One region of the Cupriavidus sp. 21MJTG02-4 genome, then DNA from elsewhere that is predicted to be linked to it. Evidence: predicted binding sites of a transcription regulator. Region 1 holds the regulator's gene; each other region holds the start of a gene.
What was found. The regulator sigma-54, encoded in region 1, starts transcription at its own class of promoters, with help from an activator protein. The targets are predictions, from matches to a motif close to TGGCANGNAANCTGCTTT.

Region 1 (5,047 bases):
AGATCCGCACCGACCCGGAGGGCTACCAGTACGCGGTGGCCACGGCCAAGGGCGGCAAGCAGGCCTATATCCGCCAGAAGCGTGAAGGCGTGGACGAGTACATGGACGGCTGGGGCGACCGCATCGAATACGACGGCAAGCAGGAACTGTCCAAGCTGATCGGCCACGCGCGCATGGCGCGGCTGCAGGGCGCCAAGCTGGTCGACGAGATCCGCGGCGCGGTCCTGACCTATGACAGCCGCAACGAGTTCTACACCGCCGCCGGCGGCGGCGACAACACGTCGGCCGGCAACCCGTCGGGACGCGTGCGCGCCGTGCTCTCGCCGCGCCAGGAGGCCAGCGGTGCCGCCGCCAGCCCGCCCCTCGACCTGAAGTCGGCACCCGCGCCGTCCAGCAAGCCCTGAATCACGCGCCCGAACGCATCACCGCCACCATGACCGATACCGCAATGCTCGCCCCCACGCCCGCTTCCGCCGCTCCCGACGCCCGTGCCGACAGCAGCACGATGGTCGTGCGCCACCTGAAGAAGCGCTACGGGTCGCGCACGGTGGTGAAGGACGTGTCGCTCGAGGTGAAGAGCGGCGAGGTGGTGGGCCTGCTCGGCCCCAATGGCGCGGGCAAGACCACGTCGTTCTACATGATCGTGGGCCTCGTCGCGCTGGACGAGGGCGATATCGTGCTCGACGGTCAGCACATCAGCGGCCTGGCCATCCACGAGCGCGCGCGCATGGGCCTGTCCTACCTGCCGCAGGAAGCGTCGGTGTTCCGCAAGCTCAATGTGGAAGAGAACATCCGCGCGGTGCTGGAGCTGCAGTTGGTCAACGGCAAGCCGCTGCCGAAAGCCGAGATCGACAGCCGCCTGGATACGCTGCTGGACGACCTGCAGATTGCCCACCTGCGCAACAACCCTGCGCTGTCGCTGTCGGGTGGCGAGCGCCGCCGCGTGGAAATCGCACGCGCGCTGGCGTCCTCGCCACGCTTCATCCTGCTCGATGAACCGTTCGCCGGCGTGGACCCGATCGCGGTCGGCGAGATCCAGCGCATCGTCAGCTTCCTCAAGGCGCGCAATATCGGCGTGCTGATCACCGACCACAACGTGCGCGAGACGCTTGGCATCTGCGACCACGCGTACATCATCAGCGAAGGCACCGTACTCGCATCGGGCCAGCCCGACGAAATCATCGCCAACGAGTCGGTGCGCCGCGTCTACCTGGGCGAGAACTTCCGCATGTGAAGCCTGGGGCGGCAGGTGCGCTTGGCAGAGACGATCAGGCAGCATCAGCGATAGCAATTTTCGTTCCAACATCGGTTGGATGCGCATAGAATAGGTCGCATGAAACCGTCGCTACAGCTCCGTCTCTCCCAGCATCTGGCACTCACGCCGCAACTGCAGCAGTCGATCCGGCTGCTGCAACTTTCTACGCTTGAGCTGCAGCAGGAAGTCGAGCAGGCCTTGACGGAAAACCCGCTGCTGGAGCGCGAGAACGACTGGATCGACAGCCCGCTGCGCGTGGCGGCCGATGGCTCGGTCAACCTGCAGAGCGCACCCGCGCCCGCACCGGCCGAACCGCAGGGCAACAGCGACGCGAACGCCAGCAGCCCGGGCAGCGAGGATGAGAGCTATAGCGACAGCGGTAGCGAAGATTACGGCAGCGACTGGAGCCTGGACGATTTCGCGCGGCGCCCGCAGGGTGAGGACGACGAGAAGACCCCCATGCAGCTGCGCGACGCCGAGCCCACCCTGCGCGAACACTTGATGGAGCAGCTCGCGCCGCTGAAGATCTCGACGCGCGACAAGGGCCTGGCGATCTTCCTGATCGAATCGCTCGACGACGATGGCTACCTGAGCGCGTCGCTCGACGAGATCTGCACCGAGTTGCCCGAGGAACTCGAATTCGAGGTCGACGAATTGCAGGCGATCCTCACGCTGCTGCAAAGCTTCGACCCGCCCGGCGTGGGCGCGCGCAATGCCGCCGAATGCCTGAGCCTTCAGCTGCGCCGGCTGCAGCATCCGCAGCGCGAGCTGGCGCTCTCGATCGTCAACCATCACCTCGAACTGCTTGCCGTGCGCGACTACACGCGCCTGAAAAAAGCATTGCAGGTTGATGAAGCGGCGCTCAAGGCCGCGCATGAACTGATCCGCTCGCTCGCGCCCTACCCGGGCCACGCCTACAGCCGCCCTGAAGCGGACTTCGTGGTGCCCGACGTATTCGTGCGCAAGGGCGGCGGCGGCTGGATCGCGCAGCTCAATCCGGATGTGATGCCGCGCCTGCGCATCAACGACATGTACGCGCAGATCCTGCGCGGTGCCAAGGGAGAATCCGGTGCCGCGGGGCTGCAGCAAAAGCTGCAGGAAGCGCGCTGGCTGATCAAGAATATCCAGCAAAGGTTCGACACGATCCTGCGAGTTTCGCAGGCGATTGTCGAGCGTCAGAAGAACTTCTTCACGCACGGGGAAATCGCGATGCGCCCCTTGGTTTTGCGGGAGATTGCCGATACACTGGGATTACACGAGTCAACCATATCCCGGGTGACGACCAATAAATACATGGCAACGCCGATGGGTACTTTCGAACTGAAGTACTTTTTTGGCAGCCACGTTTCCACCGAAACCGGTGGGGCGGCTTCCTCAACGGCGATCCGCGCCTTGATCAAGCAACTTATAGGAGCCGAAGACCCGAGGAGTCCTCTTTCCGACAGCCGAATTGCCGAATTGCTGGGTGAACAAGGCTTCGTTGTCGCGCGCCGTACCGTCGCCAAGTATCGCGAAGCCCTGAAGATCCCTGCTGTCAATCTCCGCAAGACTTTGTAGCCGAGTTGCACCGCCTGCCTGGTGCAGCTCTTTCAGAAGGAGAAGCGCTATGAACTTCAAGATCAGTGGACACCACCTGGACATCACGCCCCCGCTGCGTGAGTACGTGGAAACGAAGCTGGAGCGTATCGTCAGGCATTTCGATCAAGTCATTGGCGTCAGCGTGCTACTCTCAGTCGACAATCACAAGGAAAAGGACAGGCGTCAGTACGCGGAAATCAATTTGCACCTTCGGGGCAAGGACATTTTTGTGGAAGCCCATCACGAAGACCTGTATGCGGCCATCGACGCACTTGTCGACAAGCTGGACCGCCAGGTGCTTCGGTATAAGGATCGCGTGCAAGGCCACGACCGCGAAGCGGTCAAGTACCAGATGGCCGAGTCCCAACTACAGCAGCAATGATCAAGCCTGCCAGTCGCAAGACTGGCACTGAAACAGGACTGATAACAGCAAGCCGCGCCATGTAGCGCGGCTTTTTTGCATCTGCAGCCCCGGCCGGGCGCGCGTCCTGGACACAAGTGTTCGCAACTGGCGCAGCACGGTGTATGCTCTCCAAGACATAGCGCGTGGCGACTCCGGCGCGACCACCGTACCCAGGTGTGGCGGCACCAGCACGGACCAGGCCATACAGGGGCCTGGCGCTGCATTGCACAAGAACAGGGGAGACGCTGCTCTATAATGGCCGAACGCCTGGGAAGCCATGGCGTGGCCGCAATCCGGCCCCACTTCGTTTCCGGGCTGAGCAGTCCGATCTGCCTGCTAACTGAAATCCTCGCATCGCCCATGAATCGTTTGGCCAAACTGCTGCCACCCGGCAACATCAACCTCGACCTCAGCGTCACCAGCAAGAAGCGTGTATTCGAGCAAGCCGGGCTCCTATTCGAGAACAACCATGGCGTGGCACGGGCGACCGTGACCGACAACCTGTTCGCGCGCGAGTCGCTGGGTTCGACCGGTCTGGGCGCGGGCGTGGCCATTCCGCACGGGCGCATCAAGGGGCTGAAGCAACCGCTGGCTGCCTTCATGCGGCTGGCCGAGCCGATCCCGTTCGAATCGCCGGATGGCAAGCCGGTCTCGCTGCTGATCTTCCTGCTGGTGCCGGAACAGGCTACGCAGCAGCATCTCGAGATTCTTTCCGAAATTGCCCAGCTGCTGTCGGATCGGGACATGCGCGAAGGCCTGGCAACCCTGGCCACGCCGGACGCGGTCCATGAACTCCTGACGCAGTGGCATCCCTGATCCCTCCCCTGGGCTGGCAACAGACCGGACAATCGTAAAATCCGGCACAGTCCCCGCCCCGAAAGTCATCCCCCATGGAACTCACCGGCGTCACCTCGCAGTCGATCTTCGACGACAACGCAGCCGACATCAAACTCTCGTGGGTGGCTGGCCTGGAAGGTGCGGATCGCGCCTTCGACGTGGAGTTTGCCCGCGAGGCCACCTCGGCCGCGGACCTGGTCGGCCACCTGAACCTGATCCATCCGAACCGGATCCAGGTGCTCGGCAAACCCGAAATCACCTATTACCAGCGTCTGGACGACGAAACCCGCAAGCGCCAGATGGGCGAGCTGATCCTGCTCGAGCCGCCGTTCCTGGTCGTGGCCGACGGCATGGAGCCGCCGCCGGACCTGGAGCTGCGCTGCACGCGCTCTTCCACGCCGCTATTCACCACGCCGGTTTCCTCGGCGGCGGTCATCGACCACCTGCGGCTGTACCTGTCGCGAATCTCGGCGCCGCGCGTGACCATGCACGGCGTGTTCCTCGACATCCTCGGCATGGGTGTGCTGGTCATGGGCGAGTCGGGCCTGGGCAAGAGCGAACTCGGCCTGGAACTGATCTCGCGCGGCCACGGCCTGGTGGCCGACGACGCGGTGGATTTCGTGCGCCTGGGACCGGATTTCATTGAAGGCCGCTGTCCGCCGCTGCTGCAGAACCTGCTCGAAGTACGGGGCCTGGGCCTGCTCGACATCAAGACCATCTTCGGCGAGACCGCCGTGCGGCGAAAGATGAAGATGAAGCTGGTGGTCCAGCTGGTGCGCCGCAACGACGGCGAGTTCGAACGCCTGCCGCTCGATTCGCAGTACCTCGACGTGCTGGGCTTGCCGATCCATATGGTCAAGATCCAGGTGGCGGCCGGCCGAAACCTCGCCGTGCTGGTCGAGGCCGCCGTGCGCAACACCATCCTGCGCCTGCGCGGCATCGATACGCTGCGCGATTTCATGGATCGCCAGCGC
Region 2 (5,047 bases), on a different contig from region 1:
GCCGGCTGTTGCGCACATAGGCCAGGGCGGCGGCGCTGGTCTTGTCGTCGAACCAGTGGCGGCCGTTGACGGCGACCTGCGTGACCTGGTTGCGGGTCTGGTCCGGATAGGTATACACCGCGCGGCGGTCCAGCTGATAGATGTCCGGCTCGGTGGCATTGCCGCTGGCACGGTAGGCCGGTACCAGCCCATTGCCACTCAGCGTGCTGCGGCCGTGCAGCAGCGACACATCGAGGCTGTCGGTATCGCCCGCATAGCCCGCCTTGGCAAAGACGTTGCCGAGATGCCCCGACGAGTCGTCGCGCCAGCCGTGCTCCTGGAACAGCGTGCCGGCGGCAAAGGCATGCCAGCCGCCTGCGCTGCGCACGCCGCCCGACAGGTCGGCGCGCTTGCGGTTGCCGCTGCCGTAGGACAGGTCGGCAGTGAAGCCAGGCGAGTCCAGGCCGGAGCGGGTGGTCATGGCAAGCGCGCCGCCCAGGCTGTTCAGGCCATAGGCCGGGTTGGCGCTGGAGATTAGCGACACGCTTTCCAGCGCGGCCTCGGGGATCATGTCCCAGCTGATCACATCGCCGAAGGGTTCGTTGACGCGAATGCCATCGAGATAGACCGACAGCCCCTGCGGCACGCCCGCGATCGATGAAGCGCGGTAGCCGCGGTAGGTGATATCGCTCTGGAACGGGCTGCCCTGGATATCGTTGGTGTTGACGCCGGCCAGGTTGCGGCCCAGGTAGTCGGCCAGGTTGCTGGCGCGCGTGCCGTTCAGGTCATCGCCGCGCACGGTCTGCACGGTGTAGGGCACCAGGTTGCTGTCCACGCCGATGCCGGGCAGCGGCGCCGCCGCCACCACCAGCACTTCGGGCAGTACGGCACTGTCCTGCTTTGGAGCAGCAGTGTCCCATTGCGCAACAGCGGGCCGCTGCGCCAGCACGGCGACGGCCAGGGCGATGGCCGTGGCCGCGCGGCAGCAGCGCTTGCCACGCCGCGCCGGCGCGTGCTGGATGGCCTGCGATGACGGGGCAGGGAACGGGTTGGCTGGCATCTTGCATCTCCTCCGGAATCGGGGCGCGCTGCCTGCGTCGGGCAGCGACTGGACCTGAACAAACTGAGGGGATGGGGAGCAGGTTCCGTACCTCGGGCATCGGGAAAAACTCCCGACCCGGGGCGCGCCCGGACTCCACCTTCCTCCGGAGGAGCACTGCCATGACGATGTCGCGTTTCCTGGCCAGCCGTGCGCTCTGGCTGTCCTGCGCCTGCCTCGCTGGCGCGTTGCTGGTGACGCTGTGGCTGGCGCAGCAGGCCATTGGCGAAGAGCGCAGCGGTGCCGCCGCCACGGCGCAACTGGTCGCGCGGCTGTCGGCACTGCAGTCCGCGGGGCCGGCGGAGCGCGCGGCCCACCTTGCCGCGCTGCGCGTGATCAATCAATCGACGCGCATGCGCCACCTGCGGCTGCACGTCGAGGACGCCGCCGGCCACGCGCTGGTGGAAACGGCGCCGAAGGCGGAACTGGCCCACGCGGAAAGCCAATGGGACATCCGCGCGCGCGATGGCACCGTCTACCATGCCGCGCTGCGCTGGAACCCGGACAGCGAACTGCGCGAGGCGCGCCGCGACGTCATCGGCAACCTGGCCCTGCTGAGCGCGTACAGCGTGCTGTTGCTGTGCGGACTGTCATGGTTGCTGCGCCGGGCGCTTGCGCCTTTGCAGCAGATTCTCGACGCCATTGGCCACTACGAGCGCAAGGACTACAGCCTGCGCCTGCCCGCCATGCGCATCCGCGAACTGGATCAGGTTCGCCGCGCGCTGAACGACCTGGCCGGCGCGCTGGCGCATCACCAGGCCGAGCGGCGCGCGCTGAGCCGCAAGCTGCTGGACGCGCAGGAATGCGAGCGTGCCAGGCTGGCGCGTGAATTGCACGACGAGTTCGGCCAGGTGCTGACCGCCATGCGCGCCGATGCCGCCTACCTGGTGCGCAAGTGCTCGCATGCGCCGATGCTGCAGATCGTGGCCAACGACCTGGCTGGACATTGCGCCCGGATCCAGGACGAAGTGCGCCACCTGCTGCATCGTCTGCGCCCGCATGGCGCGCAGCCCGACGGACACGTCGCCGGCGTGGACCGCCTGCTGCAGGACCTGGTGCGCAGCTGGCGGGGACAGCCGGGCCAGTCGGTGCAGCTCGATTGCGCCGTCGATCTTGGCGGCGCCATGCTGGGGCCGGACCTGACCCTGACGCTCTACCGGATGACGCAGGAGGCGCTGACCAATGTCATGCGCCACGCCAGCGCCCGCCGGGCGTCGGTCTGCATCGCAAGGAATGGGGACAAGGTCTGCTGGTGTGTGGAGGACGACGGCGCTGGCATCGGTGACATCGACGCGGCCCTGCAGCGCAGCCATGGCCTGCGGGGCATGCACGAGCGCGCCTGGGCGCATTGCGCCACGCTGCTGGTCGGAGACGCCCAGCGCACCGGGGATACGCGGGGTTGCCGCCTGAGCGCGATTTTTCCGCTGCCTGCGCCCGCGCCGCAGGCGCCATCGATGCAAGCAGGGAGGCAGGCGGCATGAACCCGATCGATGTGGTGATTGCCGACGATCACGCCGTGGTGCGCACGGGCTACCGGCGGCTGCTCGAACTGGACGAAGGCATGCGCGTGGTGGCGGAGTTCGGCGACGGCGATGCCGCCTACGACTGGCTGGTCCGAACACGGGCCGACGTGCTGATCCTGGACCTGTCGATGCCGGGCCGCGGCGGCCTGGAGATACTGCGGCGGCTGGGCGTGCGTGTGCCGGCGCTGCGCACGCTGGTGTTCAGCATGCACGACAGCGCGGCCGTCGTGATGCAGGCGATGCGCGCCGGCGCTGCCGGCTACCTGACCAAGAGCAGCGCGCCCGACGCGCTGGTGGACGCGGTACGCAGGATCGCCGCAGGGCAGCAAGTGCTGTCCGATGACATCGCCGGCCTGGTCGACATGGGCGCGCAGCCGCCGCACTTCGCGCTGTCGCCGCGCGAATTCGACCTGTTCCGGCAGTTCGCGCGCGGCACCGCGATCGAGGACGTCGCCGCGCATTTCTGCCTCAGCACCAAGACCGTGGCCAACTACCAGACGCTAATCCGCAAGAAGATGGGGCTGGCCAACCGCGTCGAGATGCATCGCTATGCGGTGGCGCACGGATTTGGCTGATGGCGCGGCCACTGCAGGTTGTTCAGTTCTGGAGCAGATGCAACGCAATGTTGCGTGCTGACACGGCCGCCACGCCGCCATGCGGCGGCAATCGGCGGACTGGCGCGCAAATCCGATTGGCATGGGAATTGCCAACTGCGTCACTGGTTGCGGCGCAGTGGCGCACCGGTGGAAACGGAAAATAAAGAGGAGAAGACAATGAGGACCTTACGAGTAGTGGTGGCAGCCGCGGCTGCCGTGGCCACGCTGGCCGCGCAGGCGGCGGTGACCGATGCCATGATCGAGAACGATGCCAAGAGCCCCGGCGATGTGTTGTCATGGGGCATGGGGCCGCAAGGCCAGCGCTATTCCGGGCTGACGCGCATCAACGCCAAAAATGTCGGCAACCTGGTGCCGGCATGGTCGTTCTCGTTCGGTGGCGAGAAACAGCGCGGGCAGGAAGCCCAGCCGCTGATCCACGACGGCAAGATGTTTGTCACGGCGTCGTACTCGCGCATCTACGCGCTCGACCTGAAGACCGGTGCGAAGTTGTGGAAGTACGAGCAACGGCTGCCGGAAGGCATCATGCCGTGCTGCGACGTGGTCAACCGCGGCGCGGCGCTCTACGACAACCTGGTGATCTTCGGGACGCTGGATGCGCAGCTCGTGGCGCTTGATCAGAAGACTGGCAAGGTGGTTTGGAAGGAAAAGCTGGCGGACTATGCCGCGGGCTATTCGTACACGGCGGCGCCGCTGATCGTCAAGGGCATGGTGCTCACCGGCATTTCTGGCGGCGAATTCGGCGTGGTCGGCCGGGTCGAGGCGCGCGATGCCAAGAGCGGGCAGCTGGTGTGGTCGCGTCCGGTGGTCGAAGGCCACATGGGCTACAAGTACGACAAGGACGGCAACAAGACCGAGAACGGCGTGACCGGCACCGAGAACGCCAGCTGGCCCGGCGAGACCTGGAAGACCGGCGGCGCCGCCACCTGGCTCGGCGGCACCTATGATCCGTCGACGGGGCTGGTCTACTTCGGCACCGGCAACCCCGGCCCGTGGAACAGCCATATCCGCAAGGGCGACAACCTTTACTCGGCGTCGACGGTGGCCATCGATCCGGCCACCGGCAAGATCGTCTGGCACTACCAGAACACCCCGAACGATGGCTGGGACTTTGACGGCGTCAACGAGTTCGTGACCTTCGACCTGGACGGCAAGCGCATGGGCGGCAAGGCCGACCGCAACGGCTTCTTCTATGTCAACGACGCGACCAACGGCAAGCTGGTCAATGCGTTCCCGTTCGTGAAGAAGATCACCTGGGCCAGCGGCATCGACCTGAAGACCGGCCGGCCCAACTATATCGACGAAGGCCGCCCCGGCGACCCGGCCAGCGGCACCGACCCGAAGAAGGGCAAGTCCGTGCTGGCCGCGCCCGGCTTCCTGGGCGGCAAGAACCAGCAGCCGATGGCCTACAGCCCGCAGACCGGCCTGTTCTACGTGCCGGCCAACGAGTGGGCCATGGATATCTGGAACGAGCCCGTCAGCTACAAGAAGGGCGCCGCCTACCTCGGCGCCGGCTTCACCATCCATCCGCTGAACGAGGACTACATCGGCGCGCTGCGCGCGATCAACCCCAAGACCGGCAAGATCGTCTGGGAGGTCAAGAACAACGCGCCGCTGTGGGGCGGGGTCATGACCACCGCCGGCGGCCTGGTGTTCTGGGGTACGCCCGAAGGCTTCCTGAAGGCCGCCGACGCCAAGACCGGCAAGGAGCTCTGGAAGTTCCAGACCGGCAGTGGCGTGGTGGCGCCGCCGGTCACCTGGGAAGACAACGGCGAGCAATATGTGGCCGTGGTATCGGGCTGGGGCGGCGCCGTGCCGCTGTGGGGCGGGGA
Region 3 (5,047 bases), 190 kb from region 1:
TGACCTGAAGCAGGGCATCGTCGGTGCGTCCGTCCAAAGCCAGAAGGATAATGTACCGGCGGATGAAGTTCGGAGACGCCGAAATAGCAAGTGCACTCTCATGCATCGAGATCTTTTCCGGCAAGAGTTCCTTGTCGAGCGGCATCTGGCTTACCAAGCCATATCGCGCCCAGTCGGCATAAATGAATGCCGGGTTAGCGAAATAAAGCAACTCACCGCGAGGCCGATATGCAACCTCGGCCTTCCGATAATCGAAACCCGCGAACACGAGTCCAATAGCCATGATACCAAGCAGAGCAGCGCTCGCACTCAGTGATAGCGCCTTCGTCATGCCACGCCAATTGCGTGTTTCAGCCAGACCAACCAATAAGCAGACTGGCAGTAGGAAGAATGCGTAGTTCTGAGGAAACTCGAACATTGCATGGACCGCCACCACGGCAACCATGGTAAGACAATATAAGCGCTCTATATCGGTATTGTTCTTGCGTACCTCATGAATAACGCGCCAAGCCCACAGCATGAACGGCAGGAATACAACAATGGCGCCAATGAGACCTGTTTTGGCGAGCAGATCCAACACAATGTTGTGCGCGTTGTTGGCCATCTCTACGGGGCCTAGACGATCTGCAATCAAGAATTGGGCGCGAACATATTCCCCCCAGCCGACACCAAATAGCGGGTGTTGAAGAAAAACCTCGGTGGCATACCGCCACAACGCCAACCTTAGTGAAATCCCTCCCTCACCCGCCATACGCTGGACAGACGAACTTGCGAGTCGAAGTTCGAAAGTCTGGTTGAGCCAACCTACAAACATCACAGCGAGCAGCAGAAAGCCAAAGGGCAACAGGCCAAACAACGATGCCCGCGACCATCCGGCATAAGGATGTCTCGAACTGAGTCGCATGCGCGCCATTGCTGTCGCGCAGACGACAATTACTGCGGCTTGAATTAGCGGAGTACGCGATGCCGTGAATGCCGCCCCAATACCCAGAATGAGCAATGAGGAAATCAGTGTCAGGCGGCTTAATTTGCCAACACGACGCAGATAGACGACGCTGGCCACCGCCAGTAAGCATACGGTTCCGAAGTGATTGGCCTGGTAGAGATTGGCGAATAGTCTTCGTCCCGCGCCAACGGGAACAGGCGGAAACTCAGCAATCCATGGGAGGTAGTGGGACTCCAGTCCAAACGCCTGTAACCAGGCAATGCCAGACGAGAACAATCCAGCTGCCAGGGTTCCGACCGCGCATGCCTGTAGCAAACGCTTGACCGCCTCGCGGTCTTGGCCAAACAACACACCAGCCTGAATGGCACTTATCGCACACAGTGCAAAAAAAACTGCCAGAAAAGGCTCCACCGGCCGCCCAGCACGAGTCATGCCCAGTTGTACTAGCAGGACGACGATAAAACCAGTCGGTGCCGCTACAGCAGCGGCAATCGGCAACGAATCCCCCTGCCTTACACCAGTCGCTATTGCTAGGATACCCACTAAAATGGCTATAGCAATCGCAAGTGACTCCGCATAGAAGGTCGATATGGGTAACGTATGCGGCGCCACCAAAAACGGTGCTGACCAGATGGCGCTACATAACACCATCGCCACCCTCAGATTCCACTCATCGAATCCAGATTTCACGAAACGATTCTCATGAAAAAAGGGCATCCAAGGATGCCCTTTCGATTCACAGCAAAGTAGCTTAAACGCCCGTTTGCGACTTGGTACAACCCGAATTGGAAGCAGCCCAGGTTACAGCGTTTGAAGTCAGCGTAGGGGTCAGGATAACGCTACAGCCCGTACCCAATTGGCCCTGTGCAGCCATGGTGATGGCTGCACCCGTCCCGATCGAAACCGAGGCGTTGGCCGGCGCCGGCAACGTCGCATAGCCGACTTCACTGGTCAGTTTCGGAACGGAGTCGCAGCTGCCCAAACCACCTGCATTGGTTTGCGTACATTGCGCAATAGCTTGTTTGAGCGGCGCCACCTGCGAATACACATCCGACCAACGGCTACGCGTCACATAATCCTGATACTGCGGAATCGCAATCGCCGCCAAAATACCAATGATCGCCACCACGATCATCAGTTCGATCAGCGTAAAGCCCTTCTGGACCCGACGGCCCAGCTTTTTGATTTGTTGTACCCGTTGCATGAGATGACCCCTCGAAGAGATTTTAGGTTGATGCACTGCACGTCTTCGATTTGTGAAGTGCGGGGAGGATAGAGCAGGTACTGTGCCAGGCATCGATACCCCACTAACAGGGGGCCAGGCGACAAATTTCGTCACCCGCTAAACGTGCACCCATGCTCCAGCACCAAAAATTGTCAGTTGTCTGCCAATGTCTCCTGGCACACCGACAAAATATGCGATAACTCACATAAGTTAGTCCCGAATTTCCGGGCATCCATCAGCAGAAAGGGCAGCCACCAGGGCTGCCCTTTGCTATGCGGCGTTCAGCACGCCCGCTTCGTCAGGCCGTCTGCGCAGCGCGGCGGCTCATCAGTTTGCCGACCACCACCACGAGGATCGCCCCGGCAATACCGAACACCAGGTGGGCGTGCGGCACATTGAGTTCGAACCACGCAGCATCGATCGGATCACTCACCAGCATTTCGCCAGCCAGGTAGCCCAACAGCGCGGCGCCCAGCACGATGATGATCGGGAAGCGCTCCATGACCTTGAGCAGCAGCGTGCTGCCGAACACGATCAGCGGGATCGACAGCCCCAGGCCCAGGATCAGCAGCATCAGCTGGCTGCCTTCGGGGCCCTTCTGCGCGGCAGCAGCCACGGCCACCACGTTGTCCAGGGACATGACGAGGTCGGCGATCAGGATGGTGCGAATGGCTTGCCAGATGTTGTCCTTGGCGTCGTGGCCGTCTTCGTCATCTTCGCCGGTCAGCAGTTGCACGCCGATATAGACCAGCAGCACGGCGCCGACGATCTTCAGGTACGGCAGGCTCAGCAGCTTGACGGCTGCCACCGTCAGCACCACCCGCATGATGATGGCGGCGGCGCTGCCCCAGAAGATGGCCTTCTTCTGTTGCGCGGGCGGCAGGTTGCGCGAGGCGAGCGCGATAACGACCGCGTTGTCGCCGGACAGGACAATGTTGGTCAGGATGATCGATCCCAACGCAATCCAGAACGTGGTGGAAGACAGCAGTTCCACGGCAGTGCTCCTCGAGGTTTTCTATCTAATATGTCCGACCGCGCCCGATTGCGGCAGTTCGGATGTCTGAAAAAACAGACATGTATAGCGTGCGAACCTTTCGATTCGATTTCAAGTCAGAGGCAAACTTCTCGGGAAATACCCTAGGAAGCCCTTCGCCACAATGACATTGCCCCCGCACTTGGCGGGGGCAATCCCGCTCCCAGCCACGCCGGAGCGGTTCCACACAGGGCCTTGCGCGCCGCATGAGCGCGCCGGGCCTGGATGTGTGACTTACAGCTTGGCCTTCAGCAGGCGAGCCATTTCCGACGGGTTCTTGGTCACCGTGATACCGCAGGCTTCCATGATTTCCAGCTTGGCCTGGGCGGTGTCGGCACCACCCGAGATCAGCGCGCCGGCGTGGCCCATGCGCTTGCCCGGAGGCGCAGTGACACCAGCGATGAAGCCAACCACCGGCTTCTTCATGTTGTCCTTGATCCAGTGGGCCGCATTGGCTTCATCCGGACCGCCGATCTCACCGATCATGACCACGGCGTCCGTATCCGGATCGTCGTTGAACATCTTCATGACGTCGATGTGCTTCAGGCCGTTGATCGGGTCGCCGCCGATACCGACAGCCGACGACTGGCCCAGGCCCAGCGCGGTCAGCTGGCCCACGGCTTCGTACGTCAGCGTGCCCGAGCGCGACACCACGCCGATGCGGCCCTTGCGGTGGATGTGGCCCGGCATGATGCCGATCTTGATTTCGTCCGGCGTGATCAGGCCCGGGCAGTTCGGTCCCAGCAGCAGGGTCTTCTTGTTCTCGCGGCGCATGCGGTCCTTGACTTCCATCATGTCGCGCACGGGGATGCCTTCGGTGATGCAGACCACCAGGTCCAGGTCGGCGTCAACGGCTTCCCAGATGGCGGCAGCGGCGCCTGCGGGCGGCACGTAGATGACGGAAACGGTGGCGCCGGTCTGGGCCTTGGCATCCTTCACGCTGGCGTAGATGGGAATGCCTTCGAAGTCTTCGCCGGCCTTCTTCGGGTTCACGCCTGCGACGAAGCAGTTCTTGCCGTTGGCGTAGTCACGGCAGCCACGGGTGTGGAACTGGCCGGTCTTGCCAGTGATGCCCTGGGTGATGACCTTGGTGTCTTTGTTGATCAGAATCGACATACGTTATTCCTTTGCTTGGCTCTGGCAGCACGGGCACGCAGCCACGCGCGCTGCCCCAGTCCGCTTGAATGTGGTTTCGGCGCCCGGATTACTTCTTGCCGGCGGCAGCAGCCACAACCTTCTGGGCGGCTTCTTCCATGGTGTCGGCAGCGATGATCGGCAGGCCCGAATCGGCCAGCATCTTCTTGCCCAGGTCTTCGTTGGTGCCCTTCATGCGGACCACCAGCGGCACCGTCAGGTTCACGGCCTTCGACGCCGAGATCACGCCTTCGGCGATCACGTCGCAGCGCATGATGCCGCCGAAGATGTTGACCAGGATGGCTTCAACGTTCGGGTTGCTCAGCATCAGCTTGAAGGCTTCGGTCACCTTCTCGGTGGTGGCACCGCCGCCCACGTCGAGGAAGTTGGCCGGCTCGCCGCCGAACAGCTTGATGGTGTCCATGGTGGCCATGGCCAGGCCGGCGCCGTTCACCAGGCAGCCGATGTTGCCGTCCAGCGAGATGTAGGCCAGGTCGAACTTCGAGGCTTCGATTTCGTTGGCGTCTTCTTCATCCAGGTCGCGGTAGGCGACGATTTCCGGGTGACGGAACAGCGCGTTCGAGTCGAAGTTGAACTTGGCGTCCAGCGCGATGACCTTGCCTTCGCCGGTCAGGATCAGCGGGTTGATTTCGGCCAGCGAAGCGTCGGTGTCGTAGAACGCCTTGTACAGGCCTTGGAGGGCCTGGCG

Region 2: AC3FKH_RS11420 (PQQ-dependent methanol/ethanol family dehydrogenase) is a predicted target of sigma-54. The motif match lies at 3,294-3,311, and genes of this name have one in related genera.
Region 3: AC3FKH_RS00130 (pilin) is a predicted target of sigma-54. The motif match lies at 2,221-2,238, and genes of this name have one in related genera.

Annotation. Positions count from the first base shown of each region.
Region 1 is NZ_JBYOJP010000001.1:212,452-217,498, forward strand. Features, by position in the region: gene lptA (lipopolysaccharide transport periplasmic protein LptA) at 1-404, shown strand, start outside; gene lptB (LPS export ABC transporter ATP-binding protein) at 434-1,234, shown strand; gene AC3FKH_RS01010 (RNA polymerase factor sigma-54) at 1,334-2,812, shown strand; gene hpf (ribosome hibernation-promoting factor, HPF/YfiA family) at 2,862-3,215, shown strand; gene AC3FKH_RS01020 (PTS sugar transporter subunit IIA) at 3,597-4,052, shown strand; gene hprK (HPr(Ser) kinase/phosphatase) at 4,127-5,047, shown strand, end outside.
Region 2 is NZ_JBYOJP010000004.1:449,430-454,476, reverse strand. Features, by position in the region: gene AC3FKH_RS11435 (TonB-dependent receptor) at 1-1,039, opposite strand, end outside; gene AC3FKH_RS11430 (histidine kinase) at 1,201-2,559, shown strand; gene AC3FKH_RS11425 (response regulator) at 2,556-3,176, shown strand; gene AC3FKH_RS11420 (PQQ-dependent methanol/ethanol family dehydrogenase) at 3,375-5,047, shown strand, end outside.
Region 3 is NZ_JBYOJP010000001.1:24,057-29,103, forward strand. Features, by position in the region: gene AC3FKH_RS00125 (PglL family O-oligosaccharyltransferase) at 1-1,636, opposite strand, end outside; gene AC3FKH_RS00130 (pilin) at 1,698-2,150, opposite strand; gene AC3FKH_RS00135 (TerC family protein) at 2,470-3,165, opposite strand; gene sucD (succinate--CoA ligase subunit alpha) at 3,439-4,320, opposite strand; gene sucC (ADP-forming succinate--CoA ligase subunit beta) at 4,409-5,047, opposite strand, start outside.